Regions from separate parts of the Paenibacillus sp. FSL R5-0914 genome, predicted to be linked through region 1. Evidence: riboswitches for the same ligand, from Rfam matches in the RefSeq annotation. Region 1 holds a riboswitch; each other region holds the start of a gene.

Evidence for each region. Region 1 has a riboswitch for cyclic di-GMP ahead of MKX60_RS00735 (transglutaminase-like domain-containing protein). Riboswitches for the same ligand answer to the same signal wherever they lie in the genome.
Region 2: linked by a shared signal. The riboswitch ahead of MKX60_RS24550 (bifunctional diguanylate cyclase/phosphodiesterase) and the one ahead of MKX60_RS00735 (transglutaminase-like domain-containing protein) in region 1 are both predicted to bind cyclic di-GMP.
Region 3: linked by a shared signal. The riboswitch ahead of MKX60_RS02050 (anti-repressor SinI family protein) and the one ahead of MKX60_RS00735 (transglutaminase-like domain-containing protein) in region 1 are both predicted to bind cyclic di-GMP.

Annotation. Positions count from the first base shown of each region.
Region 1 covers NZ_JBBORH010000001.1:187,375-191,645, reverse strand. The annotation lists gene MKX60_RS00750 (glycosyltransferase family 2 protein) at 98-1,078, shown strand; gene MKX60_RS00745 (GtrA family protein) at 1,068-1,472, shown strand; gene MKX60_RS00740 (class D sortase) at 1,507-2,157, shown strand; cyclic di-GMP riboswitch class I at 2,282-2,362, shown strand; cyclic di-GMP riboswitch class I at 2,471-2,551, shown strand; gene MKX60_RS00735 (transglutaminase-like domain-containing protein) at 2,565-3,374, shown strand; rRNA gene MKX60_RS00730 (16S ribosomal RNA) at 3,747-4,271, shown strand, end outside.
Region 2 covers NZ_JBBORH010000003.1:278,611-282,881, reverse strand. The annotation lists gene MKX60_RS24555 (methyl-accepting chemotaxis protein) at 1-170, opposite strand, end outside; gene MKX60_RS24550 (bifunctional diguanylate cyclase/phosphodiesterase) at 183-2,417, opposite strand; cyclic di-GMP riboswitch class I at 2,537-2,623, opposite strand; gene MKX60_RS24545 (Zn-dependent hydrolase) at 2,856-4,097, opposite strand; gene MKX60_RS24540 (alpha/beta hydrolase) at 4,219-4,271, shown strand, end outside.
Region 3 covers NZ_JBBORH010000001.1:480,231-484,501, forward strand. The annotation lists gene MKX60_RS02030 (hypothetical protein) at 1-616, shown strand, start outside; gene sipW (signal peptidase I SipW) at 618-1,205, shown strand; gene MKX60_RS02040 (TasA family protein) at 1,297-1,917, shown strand; gene MKX60_RS02045 (helix-turn-helix domain-containing protein) at 2,077-2,406, shown strand; gene MKX60_RS02050 (anti-repressor SinI family protein) at 2,607-2,762, opposite strand; cyclic di-GMP riboswitch class I at 2,789-2,873, opposite strand; gene MKX60_RS02055 (2-oxoglutarate dehydrogenase E1 component) at 3,344-4,271, shown strand, end outside.

The sequences.
Region 1 (4,271 bases):
TTTTTAAAAATATCTATAACAATAAGTTTATGCTTACAGCGTTATTATGAAGTACAGAAAGATGTAACGCTCCATAAAGCTTTTAGGAGGAATAAAGGTGAAAGCCAGATATAGTGTAATTGTACCCATGTTCAATGAGGAGCAAGTAATTAGCGTTACTTACGAACGTTTGAAAAAAGTAATGGACGAATGCGGCGATACTTATGAGCTAGTCTTCGTTAATGACGGAAGTCGTGATCGTTCGGCCCAGATGATTCGGGAGATCAGTGATCGGGATGAATGCGTCAAGCTAATTGACTTCTCGCGTAATTTCGGACATCAGGTAGCGATTACAGCTGGCATGGACTATGCCGAAGGTCAAGCGGTTGTTGTTATTGACGCTGACCTTCAAGATCCACCGGAGGTCATTTTGCAAATGATCGAGAAGTGGAAAGAGGGCTATGACGTTGTGTATGCGAAGCGGCTGAAGCGCCGTGGAGAAACGATGTTCAAAAAGGTAACGGCCAAGATCTTTTATCGATTGCTCAGCAGCATGACAAGTGTAGACATTCCCACGGACACAGGTGATTTTCGTCTTATTGATCGTAAGGTATGTGATGTCTTGCGAGGTCTCAAGGAAAAAAACCGGTATGTCAGAGGTTTAGTGAGCTGGGTCGGCTTCAAGCAGACGATGGTGGAATATGAGCGGGAAGAACGATTTGCAGGAGAAACTAAGTATCCTCTTAAGAAAATGATTCGTTTTGCGCTGGATGGGATCACTTCCTTTTCGCATAAGCCACTTAAGATTGCTACGTATGTCGGATTCTTTCTTTCCTTCTCGAGCTTTCTCTATTTATTCTTCGTATTGTTTCAAAGAATCTTTTTCACCTCATGGACGGTTCCAGGTTGGGCTTCCATTGTAGGGGTCAATTTGCTCTTTAACGGTATCGTTCTGATGCTGTTAGGTGTAATCGGTGAGTATATTGGACGAATTTATGACGAGTCTAAGGATAGACCGTTGTATATTGTCAGTGAGACCATAGGATATCGTAACGAAGAAGAAGTGGATCACCGGAAGGATTACAAAGATGTCAGATAAGAACTTTCGGACTGCTTTCATACAGTTTCTCAAATTTAATGCTGTAGGTCTGGTAAATACCCTCATTGATTTCGTAATCTTCACATTACTGAACTCACTTGGGATGGTATATGCGTTGGCACAGGTGATTTCTTATAGTGCAGGGACAGCGAACAGCTTTATATTGAATAAAAAAGTAACCTTCAAGGATCGTGATCGTGGCAATAAAGAGGGTTTTGATAAGACGCAGTTGCTGAAGTTTATCGTACTGAATCTGGTAGTACTCGGAATATCGTTGTTGCTAATGCATCTGTTGACTGACAAACTAGGCATTCAAGTGTTGATCTCTAAGGTATTAGTAACGTTTGTGACGGTGATCATTAACTTCTTCGGAAGTCGTAAATGGGTATTCTAAAGTTCAGTAGAACCAATCTACGGAGGTGAAAATCATGCGTAAATTCTCGTATGTGCTCATACTGGCGGGGATCCTTATCATGCTCTATCCAAAAGCTAACGAATGGTATAACGACTGGCAGCAGGATAAGCTATTAGAATCGGCTGAACTGAGCACCAGTGAAAGTACTCCACCACCTGATCTGAAGAGCAGATATGCCGAGGTCACTCAGCTACTAGCTGAGGAATCAGCTTTAGATGCACAAGCACAGCCGCAAGAAACAGAAAAGCCGGAACCGGAAATTGAAGTGGGTGGCAAAGTTATCGCATTAATTGAGATCGATAAGATCGATCTGAAGCTGCCAGTATTAGAAGGGGCTACTAAAGCGAATATGAAGCATGCGGCGGCCCATATGAAAGAAACAACTCCAATAGGAGAAATAGGGAACGCCGCAATAGCTGCACATAGAGCTAGAACTACGGGCAGATTGTTTAACAGATTGAATGAGGTTGTGATTGGGGATACGATTTCGGTAAAGACTAGCGATCAGACCTATAATTACGAGGTTTATGATATTTCTGTTGTACTTCCTAGTGATGTGTCTGTTCTAGACGGGAATAACAAAGATAAAATTCTTACTCTAATTACGTGTGACCCACTAGTAGATCCTACACATCGTTTGATTGTTCATGCCAAGCTTTCCTAATCGTTGACGAGAAATAACAAGAGAATTCAAATACAGAGAAATAACTATAAAATAATAGTAAATCTAGCAATTTTGTTCTTGTTTACGAGGATAAATATGGTAGTATAAGACTATAAAAGCTAAACACGATAAACGGCAAACCTATCGAAAGGTAGGGACGCAAAGCTAAAGGGCCTTCCCGTAAGGATGGCAGCCAGTTACCGAATGAAGAGGCTTTTTTTGTTTTTATAAAATATATAAGAATCTTAGATTCATATTTCTACTTGGACTGATTCTCTTAATTTGTCTAGTGAAATTAGAACAGATAGAGCTTATACGATAACGGCAAACCTATCGAAAGGTAGGGACGCAAAGCTAAAGGGCCTTCCCGAAAGGATGGCAGCCAGCTACCGAAAGGGGTTTTATCCGTGAAAAAGGTTTATTTTATGATGGTGGCGCTGTTCGTACTGATTACTGCGGTTCCGGTAAGCACAGCTCAAGCCGCAAGTGTAGATGCAAGCTGGTTGATTACATCGAAAGTGGCTCAAGGTGTTATTGGAATTAACTATGATATTCCGAAAGATAAAAGAATCAAACTCATGATCACTAAAGACAACAGCAGCTATACATATAACTTATATGCTTCTGGACAAGCTGAGGACTTCCCTTTACAACAAGGTAATGGTACTTATAAGGTTTCTGTTCTTGAGAACACAACCGGCAATAAATACAAAGCGTTATATTCCGAAGTAGTAGACGTAACCATGAGTGACTCGAACTCCGTATATTTGGGCTCCGTACAGAATGTGAAATGGAGTTCTTCTGATAAAGCGATCCTTAAGGCAAAAGAGCTTACAAAAGGCAAAACAACAGATGAAGAGAAAGTTAAGGCAATCTATAACTATATAGTTGCTAATGTACAATACGATTATTCTCTTGCTAATAACGTAACAACAGATTACATTCCGAACATTAACAACACTTTGAATACTAAAAAAGGAATCTGCTATGACTATGCTTCTCTTTTTGCCGCAATGCTGCGTAGTGTAGATGTGCCTGCTAAATTGGTGATGGGGAATACTAGCTACGTTACGCAATACCATGCATGGAATGAAGTGTTGATGGATGGGAAATGGGTTACTATTGATACAACGGTAGATGCATCGTCAGCGAAGAGTAAGAAGAATACGGATTTTATTAAGGCTTCAAGTAAGTATACTGCAGCAAAATACTATTAATTTGCATCGCTAGATTCATAACTCTATTAAATAAACAACTAGCTTAATTATTAAGCTAGTTGTTTATTTTTCTATTAGGGGTTGCTTTTCTATGAATAGATAGGTTATTATAGTTAAGCGTTGTTAGACAGCGTACAGGCAATGTTTGAGAGAGTTATATAAACGGCTTTCGAAAAATAAAGCTTGCATTACTGAGAACAACATGATATATTATAAGAGTTGCTGCTGAGACATTAAACGGCGTCAACGAGAACTTGATCTTTGAAAACTGAACAACGAGTGAGTAGGAAATCACGAAAGTGAAATCCAAAATTTAGAGAATTAATTTTCTCGTCAGATGTTTCAAAATGAGCATATCGCTCTTTTCAATACTAATTGGAGAGTTTGATCCTGGCTCAGGACGAACGCTGGCGGCGTGCCTAATACATGCAAGTCGAGCGGAGTTACTTTGGAAGCTTGCTTTCAAAGTAACTTAGCGGCGGACGGGTGAGTAACACGTAGGCAACCTGCCCCTTAGACTGGGATAACTACCGGAAACGGTAGCTAATACCGGATAATTTCTTTTTTCTCCTGAAGAAAGAATGAAAGACGGAGCAATCTGTCACTGAGGGATGGGCCTGCGGCGCATTAGCTAGTTGGTGGGGTAACGGCCCACCAAGGCGACGATGCGTAGCCGACCTGAGAGGGTGAACGGCCACACTGGGACTGAGACACGGCCCAGACTCCTACGGGAGGCAGCAGTAGGGAATCTTCCGCAATGGACGAAAGTCTGACGGAGCAACGCCGCGTGAGTGATGAAGGTTTTCGGATCGTAAAGCTCTGTTGCCAGGGAAGAACGTCCGGTAGAGTAACTGCTACCGGAGTGACGGTACCTGAGAAGAAAGCCCCGGCTAACTA
Region 2 (4,271 bases), on a different contig from region 1:
CCAAGTGCATAAACTGACGTAAGATCGTTCTTATACATACTTCTAGAGTTCGCATACATATTGCTGAAATACACACTACCAACGATCGCAATGATCAGAGCACCCAACAATAATATTGAATTTGTAACAGTAATTTTGCCTACGATAGTCCAATTTCTCATTTTCCTCATGCTTTGCACTCCCTATGTACTTTTAATTAAGCTTTCATATTCTGCTACTGGCATTGGTTTCGCGAAATAATAACCTTGAGCGATTTCACAATCTATTTGTTTCAAAAAATCAATTTGCGCCTCTGTCTCAACTCCCTCTGCCACAACTTTCATATTTAAATCCCTAGCTAGCTTGACCATACTGGCAATTACTATCTTCCCTGTCTCATCATTTGACTTACTCATCAGAAAAGCCCTGTCTAACTTAATGACATCAGCAGGGAAATATTGCAATACATTTAAGGAACTATAACCTGTCCCAAAATCATCGATAGCAATGGAAAATCCTTTACGTTTCAACTCCAACAAAATATCTCTAACAAACTCTAAATTTTGGAATACAATAGACTCGGTCAGCTCTAACTCTATCAATCTAGCAGGTACCTGGTACCTGTTAATAATATTCGTCAAATGGAGCAGGAAATCATTATGATATAGGGTTATAAGCGATATATTCACTGAAATCGGAAGTGGCTGGATTCCTTCCTGGATCCATTTACTCAACATGATACATACTGATTTAAACACCATTAAATCTAATTTCACGATAAAGCGATTCCTCTCAAATATGGGGATAAATACTGCAGGAGATATAAGTCCCTTCTGAGGATCATTCCATCGAACCAATGCCTCAGCGCCATGAAAACTGTTCACTCGCAGATCCATTTTCGGTTGTAAATATACTATAAATTCACCATTTGTCATGGCAGCATCCATCTTTCTTACGATGTCTTGCTCTTCGTGTATCTGCAATAGCAATTGTTCGTCAAAGAAAGTGCATGAGCTCTTGTATCCACCTTTAATGGACTTACAAGCGATTCCTGCTCGGTCAATACATGTGAGGATATCGCTCTGACGATCATCTATACAGTAAATTCCACAATTAATCACTAGCCTAAAACCTTCTTCATTTCCAAACGTATAGTCGCTCATTTGTTCAGTAAGTACTTGTATACGGATGAATAATTCCGCCTTATTGTCATACGAAGTGAAAAGAATAAAACGATCACCCCCTAAGCGTCCAATGACATCCTCGTCTAATGTGTTTGCTGTTAAGCTATTAGCCACTTGAATCAAAATGCTATTTCCTTCATGAAAACCGACAATTTCATTTATGTATTTAAATTGTTCAATATCAAATTGCAACACAGCAAACTTTGTATTCGGTTTCTCTTTAAGTAAATACTGAGCATCTATAACAAATTTATTCGTTCTAGGAAGATGTGTTAACTCATCCTCAAAGGCAATCCTCTCCATCTGTTTCCTAATTTTGCTCTTATTTAATAGAATGTTAACAAATATGATCAATAATAAGACAAACATGATTACACATAATAAAAAAGTCGCCTGACTCATTTGAGACGCTTTGGCCATGATCACATCTTTCGGTATCACGGAGAGAATATACCAGTCCTCAACCCCCTGGATGCCAGAATAGCCAACCATTTTGCTATCTCCGTTAATCCAAAATATTCCTACTCCAGATTTTTTTGCGGTTATGTTCTCTTTAAAGATTTGCAGTTGTTTCTTATTTCTAGAATCAATACTTATACTTTCGAATATGTTATCAATGGACTTATCCTCTTCGAGATTCTTCGATTTGATAATGACTTGTCCCTTTTGATCAATGATTTGAGAATAACCATGACCTTTAAAGAAGGAAACTGCAAGAGCATCATAAAGATCCTGTGTATATTTGCTGGCAGATAAAGCACCCTTCACTTCACCTTTAAACTTAAGTGGACTATTGATCGTGATAATTTCTTTATTAGAGATCTTATCTAAGAATGGATCAGAAATACTGCTAATACCCTGAAGAGCTTTTTGGAATCCTACTTCATCTGATACATCAAACATCGTCCCATCTGATGCGTAAGCTTTACCATCTGGGCTGTTGATGCTAATTCGAATAAAATTATATTTTTTATCAAAGTGATGCAGATATTTTTTGGTCTTATCCCAATCCATATAATTGATTTCCGAAATAGAATCAGCAATTCCATCTAATGAATCTAATCCACCCTGTATCATATTTCCAATCGATCTACTCGCATGTATCGTAGCTTCTGATGTAGCAGCAACCGCTTCTTGCTCATAAGAGTTAGCAGTCCATTTTATGAAATAGTAAGAGCACCCCCAAAATATCAACGTTGCCATTATGACGAGGCCTATCATTCTCCATACTCTCAGTGGTTGTGTTTGATCCATGTACTATCATCCTTTTTCCGATTTATTACGTTTTTATTAGAAAACGAATTAAAAAAAGCCGCTATCAGAATGATAACGGCTGCATATGCATCAAAAAATAAGATCAAGAAACTCCAACTGCATGCAACCGGCTGTCATATCTATATGTAGATTTAGACCCTATGGCTTTGTGTCCCTACTTTTCAATAGGTTTACCAATATTCTGTTTTCACTATTATTAGTCATAAATACTCTATTAATAATAGGTTGCTTCCAAAAGACCTATTTCCGTAGTGAATTTTAATTTTTCCATGGGAAAATTTTCACAAATATCAATGTTAACTTTAATATAATATTCATTAATGTAAAGCAACAATTCTGCGAACAATTATAAAATTAGATACTAAAGCCCAATGTAACATTTAAATATGTCACATTGGGCTTATTTCTCAACACGAACTATGTTTGCCTTACAAACGCATAACGAAGAACAGCTTCTTCTAGAATATCAATCCCCATAATGATATCATCTAAATCCGTATATTCATTGGGGTGATGACTAAGTCCATCAACGGAGGGAACAAAGATAAGCCCTACTGGGCAAAGTTTGTTCATGTTCATGGCATCATGCCCTGCACCACTGATCATCCGTTGACTCGATATCCCCTTCTCTTCACAAATGGATTCTAGAGCATGAGTGATCTCATCCGATAATAAGACAGGTTCCTCGGAGATGATTTCCGTACTCGCAATTTCAAGTTGTCTGCTCTCTTGTACTGAGGCTATTGTCTGATATAAATGATCTAACACACGTTGCCTGGATGCCACTGAAGTAGATCTGATATCAATTTTAATTTCCACTTCTCCCGGAACCACGTTCATAGCGCCATTCAAGATATCTATCACCCCTAGCGTCGCAACCGTTCCAAATTCTTGTTCGAGTTTGGCTGCTTTCTCAAGCGCAAGTGCTATTTCTGAGGCACCCAGAAAAGCATCTTTTCTCATATTCATAGGTGTCGTTCCAGAGTGGGATGCCTTCCCTGATATTTGAATATGAAGCCTCACGGGTGCAGCAATTCCAGTCACAATTCCAATTCTTTTATTATTGTTTATTAAGACAGGACCTTGCTCAATATGTAATTCAAAAAACGCTTTTAATTCTTCATTCTCTCTACTCGCCTGATCAATACTGTTATAATCCAGTGCACATAGCGAAAATGCCTTTTCCATTGTAATACCGTCTTTGTCCTTCAAAGATCTATATTTCTCCTTCTGAAATAACCCTGACATTATTTTGCTGCCTACTGTTGAAATACCAAAACGCGAAGATTCTTCACAGGCAAATGAAATAATTTCGATGGGATGATCCGTTTCAATCCCTTTTTCGTTTAGACGTTTGATCACTTCCAAAGCAGCCGTTACACCTACTACACCATCGTACTTCCCACCTTGATATACCGTATCCAAGTGAGAGCCCATTACAACGGGTGGGAGCCCTTCTATCTTCCCACTTCTTCTAGCAATCACATTTCCGCAATGATCCATCCGAATATCTAAATTTTCAGCCTTGCACATCCGCATAAAAGCACTCGTACATGTCTGCTCTTCATTTGTATAGGCAATTCTAGTGATGCCCTTCTCACCCGAGTTATATTGATTAATATTATCAAATAAAGCCTGATATCTTCTCTTTCTATCCATGCTAATATCTCCAATCCTGGGTATTCATGATTATGGTTTCATCAAAATTCGTGAATGATATACAATAGAGGTAGTGCTAGTCTTTAAAAATTACTTACTTGATGAGGTGTAATGGATAGCTATGAAGAAGACCATTATTTTTAAAGAAAATGACTCATTTACAATTAAAGCTGA
Region 3 (4,271 bases), 290 kb from region 1:
AAACTCCATACACGACATCGGGCTTCCATTTGCTTCGGTAGTGACCAGTGATGTATATGGACAACCCGAGTTACGCAACGAGGCGTTTCAGCAGCCGTTACCTTTCCTGATTCCTTTTAGTCAGCCGGCCGGAAATATCTCTAGCGAACTTACCTCCACTTATGAAAATCTCAATACTGAAATGAATGGTCTTAAAGAATCGGCTACTTCAGGAATCAGCAATCTTCAGAGTCAGCTCCAAATGATCAGTCAAACCCGTGAACAACAATTGGAAGCACTTGAGAAAGCCCGACTAGAGGCGCTGGAACAAACGAAGAAAGAAGAAGAACGTTTGGCACTGGAGAAAAAAGAAAAGCAAGAAGCTGAGGAGAAAGCAAAATCGGAAGTGACTCCACCGACAGGTGAAGCTGCTCCAGAGAAAATAAATAAAGAACAGCCTGAAGCCCCAGCCACTAACCCGGTCGTTCCGGAAATTGGTGAAGAGCTAACGATTCCAAAAGATGTACCACAGCAAGCGGTTCCTCAGGAGGCGCCAAAAGCGGAAGATACAACCACTTCCCCACCGGTAGCAACACCAGCCCCTTCGGACCCTCAACAAGTTAAAGGTGGCGAATAATATGCGGATTAAAAAAATGATCAACAATACATTATCGAGCATCATGCTTGTGATATTCATTCTGCTGGTGGTAGCCGTAGTTTTATCAAAGGCCTCCGGCGGTGAACCTGCCTTCTTCGGATACCAGATCAAATCGGTACTCTCAGGTTCGATGGAACCAGGGATTCAAACCGGATCGATTGTCGCTTTAAAACCCGGAGGAGATATGAATCGCTTCAAAAAAGGCGATGTGATCACCTTTAGAAATGAAGAAAACCTGCTCATTACTCACCGTGTTGTAGAAGCAACAATGAACAACGCTACTGGTGAAGCCATGTATCGCACGAAAGGCGATAACAATGATGCGCCCGATATGAACCCTACCAGTTCCACGAATGTTGTAGCTGAGTATACCGGGGTCACCGTACCTTACGTAGGTTACGCTATGAATTTCGCAGTTTCCAAAGCTGGAAGTGTTGTGCTCATGATCGTACCAGGCTTGATGCTCCTGCTCTATGCCCTGTATTCATCATGGAAGGCTGTAGCTGCACTCGAAAAGAAAAATGCTGCTATACTTCCCACCTCCCCACCTCCAACTGAAATACAGTAATCCGTTGATTGTCCGCTTCCGCTTACGAACCGGAAGTTACAATATATAACTTTTATAAAAAAACCACAAAAACCGAGGAGGAATTTTAATTATGGGTATCAAAAAAACATTGGGTCTTGGCGTAGCATCTGCAGCACTGGGTTTATCATTGATTGGTGGAGGAACTTTCGCTTACTTTAGCGACACTGCACAAAGCACCGCTACATTCGCAGCAGGTACACTGGATTTGAACTCTGATCCTTCTGTTATCGTTGATTTGAAGGATCTGAAGCCAGGCGATACGATCAAAAGAGACTTCAAACTAAAAAATGACGGTACACTTGATATCGGTTCGATCCTCCTCAAAACAGCTACCTCTATTAATGATGTAGGTGGTAACAACGGCGCTAACGATTTGGCAAAATCCATCAAAGTTAAATTCCTGGTGAATAAAGATAAAAGCGGCATCTTACCTGGTAGTGAAGAGAAAGTAGTTTGGGAAACTACCCTGGCCGATTTGAAGACTCAGACACCGGATCTCGTAAAAAATACTGGACTTGATGCAATCTGGGGTACTAGCGAAGCATCTGGAATTAAGGCCGGCACAAATGATAGCTTCACCGTTCAATTCGAATTTGTTGATAACGGCCAAGAGCAAAACTACTTCCAAAAAGATTCATTAACTCTGACTTGGGATTTCGTAGGTAAGCAAACTGCTGGATCCGCTAAATAATCTAATAAGTCTTCCATTCGAAGAGCAGCAGATTCTTATTCCGGAAAGCGGATAAGTAGATGCTGCTCTTCTCTTTACAATAAACTTTGTCGAATTTATTGATATTTGCTATACTAATAACAAAAATTACGGAGGGGCGTCAGCATAGTGCCACAAAATATGGGCCAACGTATCCAGCATCTCCGCCTAGAAAAGGGATTGTCCCTATCTGAGCTTGCGGACAGAGCGGATGTTGCTAAGTCGTATCTTAGCAATGTGGAGAGAAACATCCAATCCAATCCTTCAATCCAGTTTATCGAAAAGATCGCCGATGCGCTTCAGGTATCCATCCACGCTTTGCTCTATGGAGAACCTAATGATGCTGAGGAGTCACCTTTAGATTCGGAATGGTTCCGATTGGTGCAGGAAGCTATGGCCTCAGGCATAAGCAAACGCGAATTCAAGGAGTTTCTGGACTACCAGAAATGGCGCCTTGATCAGAAGGATTAATATTCCACCTGACCTGATAAGATCCTCTTCTACTCATACTATTAAACATAAGCGCCTTCGCCTCCTAACATGGACTGCGAAGGCGTTTGAATTCTAGCAGAATATAAGGACCAAGTCTGAAACTTATAGATTCTTATATAAAGAAAAAGAGCACAGCGAGTTATCGCTGTGCTCTTTTGATATCTAATGCTCTGAATGTATTACTGCACGGCTTGCACAGTCTTCTCATGAAAGAAGCGACGAATTTCATCTGCCTTTATGCCAGCCTTCTTAGCTGCTAATAATAAATGGACCCACTCTACGTCTAGATCAATGACCTGCTGTTCTCTGTTGCTTCCCTGGTTGGACTTGTCCAAAAAATCTCCTCCTAAGATTTTAGTCCCCAGGCAATCCGGCTGTCATAGTATTTCTACCTTAGACCCGCGACTTTGTGCCCCTGCCTTTCGGCAGGTTTACCTTTTACTGGACCCTTTACACGAAAGGATCTACTTTGAATATATGAAAATCGCTAACTGCAATAACATTATACTATACTAAAGTGGAAAAGTGTGTCGATTTCTGATTAGTTTTTCCATTAAAAAACAAAAAATAGAAGCGATTTTGTGCGATATCTTGTCCTATTAACACGATACTCGTCCCATTCATAAAATTAATTAAGCCAATATAATGATACTTCCTTCCCTATTAGTTAAAAATAAGGATATTAGAATCATTTTAGTGGGCCTTAGGAATGGGTAATGAGAAGAAACAGCGTTCTTTTCATTAGAACAAGCTAACCCATACCATTTTGCGAACGTATTGGACGAAAGAATGAATTGATTACACGTGTGGAAAGTAGCACAATAAGATGAGAAATGAAACCGCAATCATCACAGCTCCAGTAAGCGTTGACACAAAATGTCACGTATGGAGTTCATCCGTTAAGGAGGATGTATTCATGGCAGCCAAAGAGCCCTATAACGAATCCATTTGGAGTAAGTATTACGGACCCAATTTAGGCTACATTCAAGAAAGATATGAACAGTTTGTGAAAGATCCTTCCACCGTAGAGAATAATTATCGCGAGCTTTTTACAAATTCGGGTCCCCCACCCCTAACACCGGATAGCGAACCGGCTCCACAGCCTCGCATTTCGGGAGACACCGAATGGCTTAGAAAGGCAGTAAGAGCTTCCAAGCTAATCGCTAATATTCGTATATATGGCCATATGGCCGCTGATATTGATCCGCTTGAGCGCGATCACAATCCCATGGCTAAATATCTTGAACTCGAAACCTATGAGCTGACTCGTGAGGATCTGCTCGCACTACCTGCCACGCTCATTTGGGAGAATGCGCCGAATGATGTGCATACCGGATGGGATGCAGTTCAGCGTATGCGTCAGGCTTACACCAAGACAATCGCCTATGAATTCGGGCATGTGCATGAAGAACAAGAACTGAAATGGTTGAACAGACAGGCAGAATCCACAAGCTCACCAGCGCCTTTAAATAATGCAGAACGTAAAGAGCTGCTAAACCGCCTGATCCAAGTAGAGCAATTCGAAACCTTCCTCCACAAAACCTTTGTGGGTCAGAAGCGGTTCAGCTTGGAAGGCAATGACGCTCTCGTACCGATGCTGGATGAAATCGTACGCGCTGCTGCGCATGACGGCGCAGAGCATATTCTGATGGGCATGGCGCATCGTGGTCGCCTCAACGTTCTTGCACATATTTTGGGCAAACCTTATGACATTATATTTTCAGAGTTTCATCATTCTCCGAACAAGGAGCTTTTCCCTTCCGAAGGCTCTACAGGCATTAACTATGGCTGGACGGGTGATGTGAAATACCATCTGGGTGCAGATCGCGCTGTCCGTGAAGGAG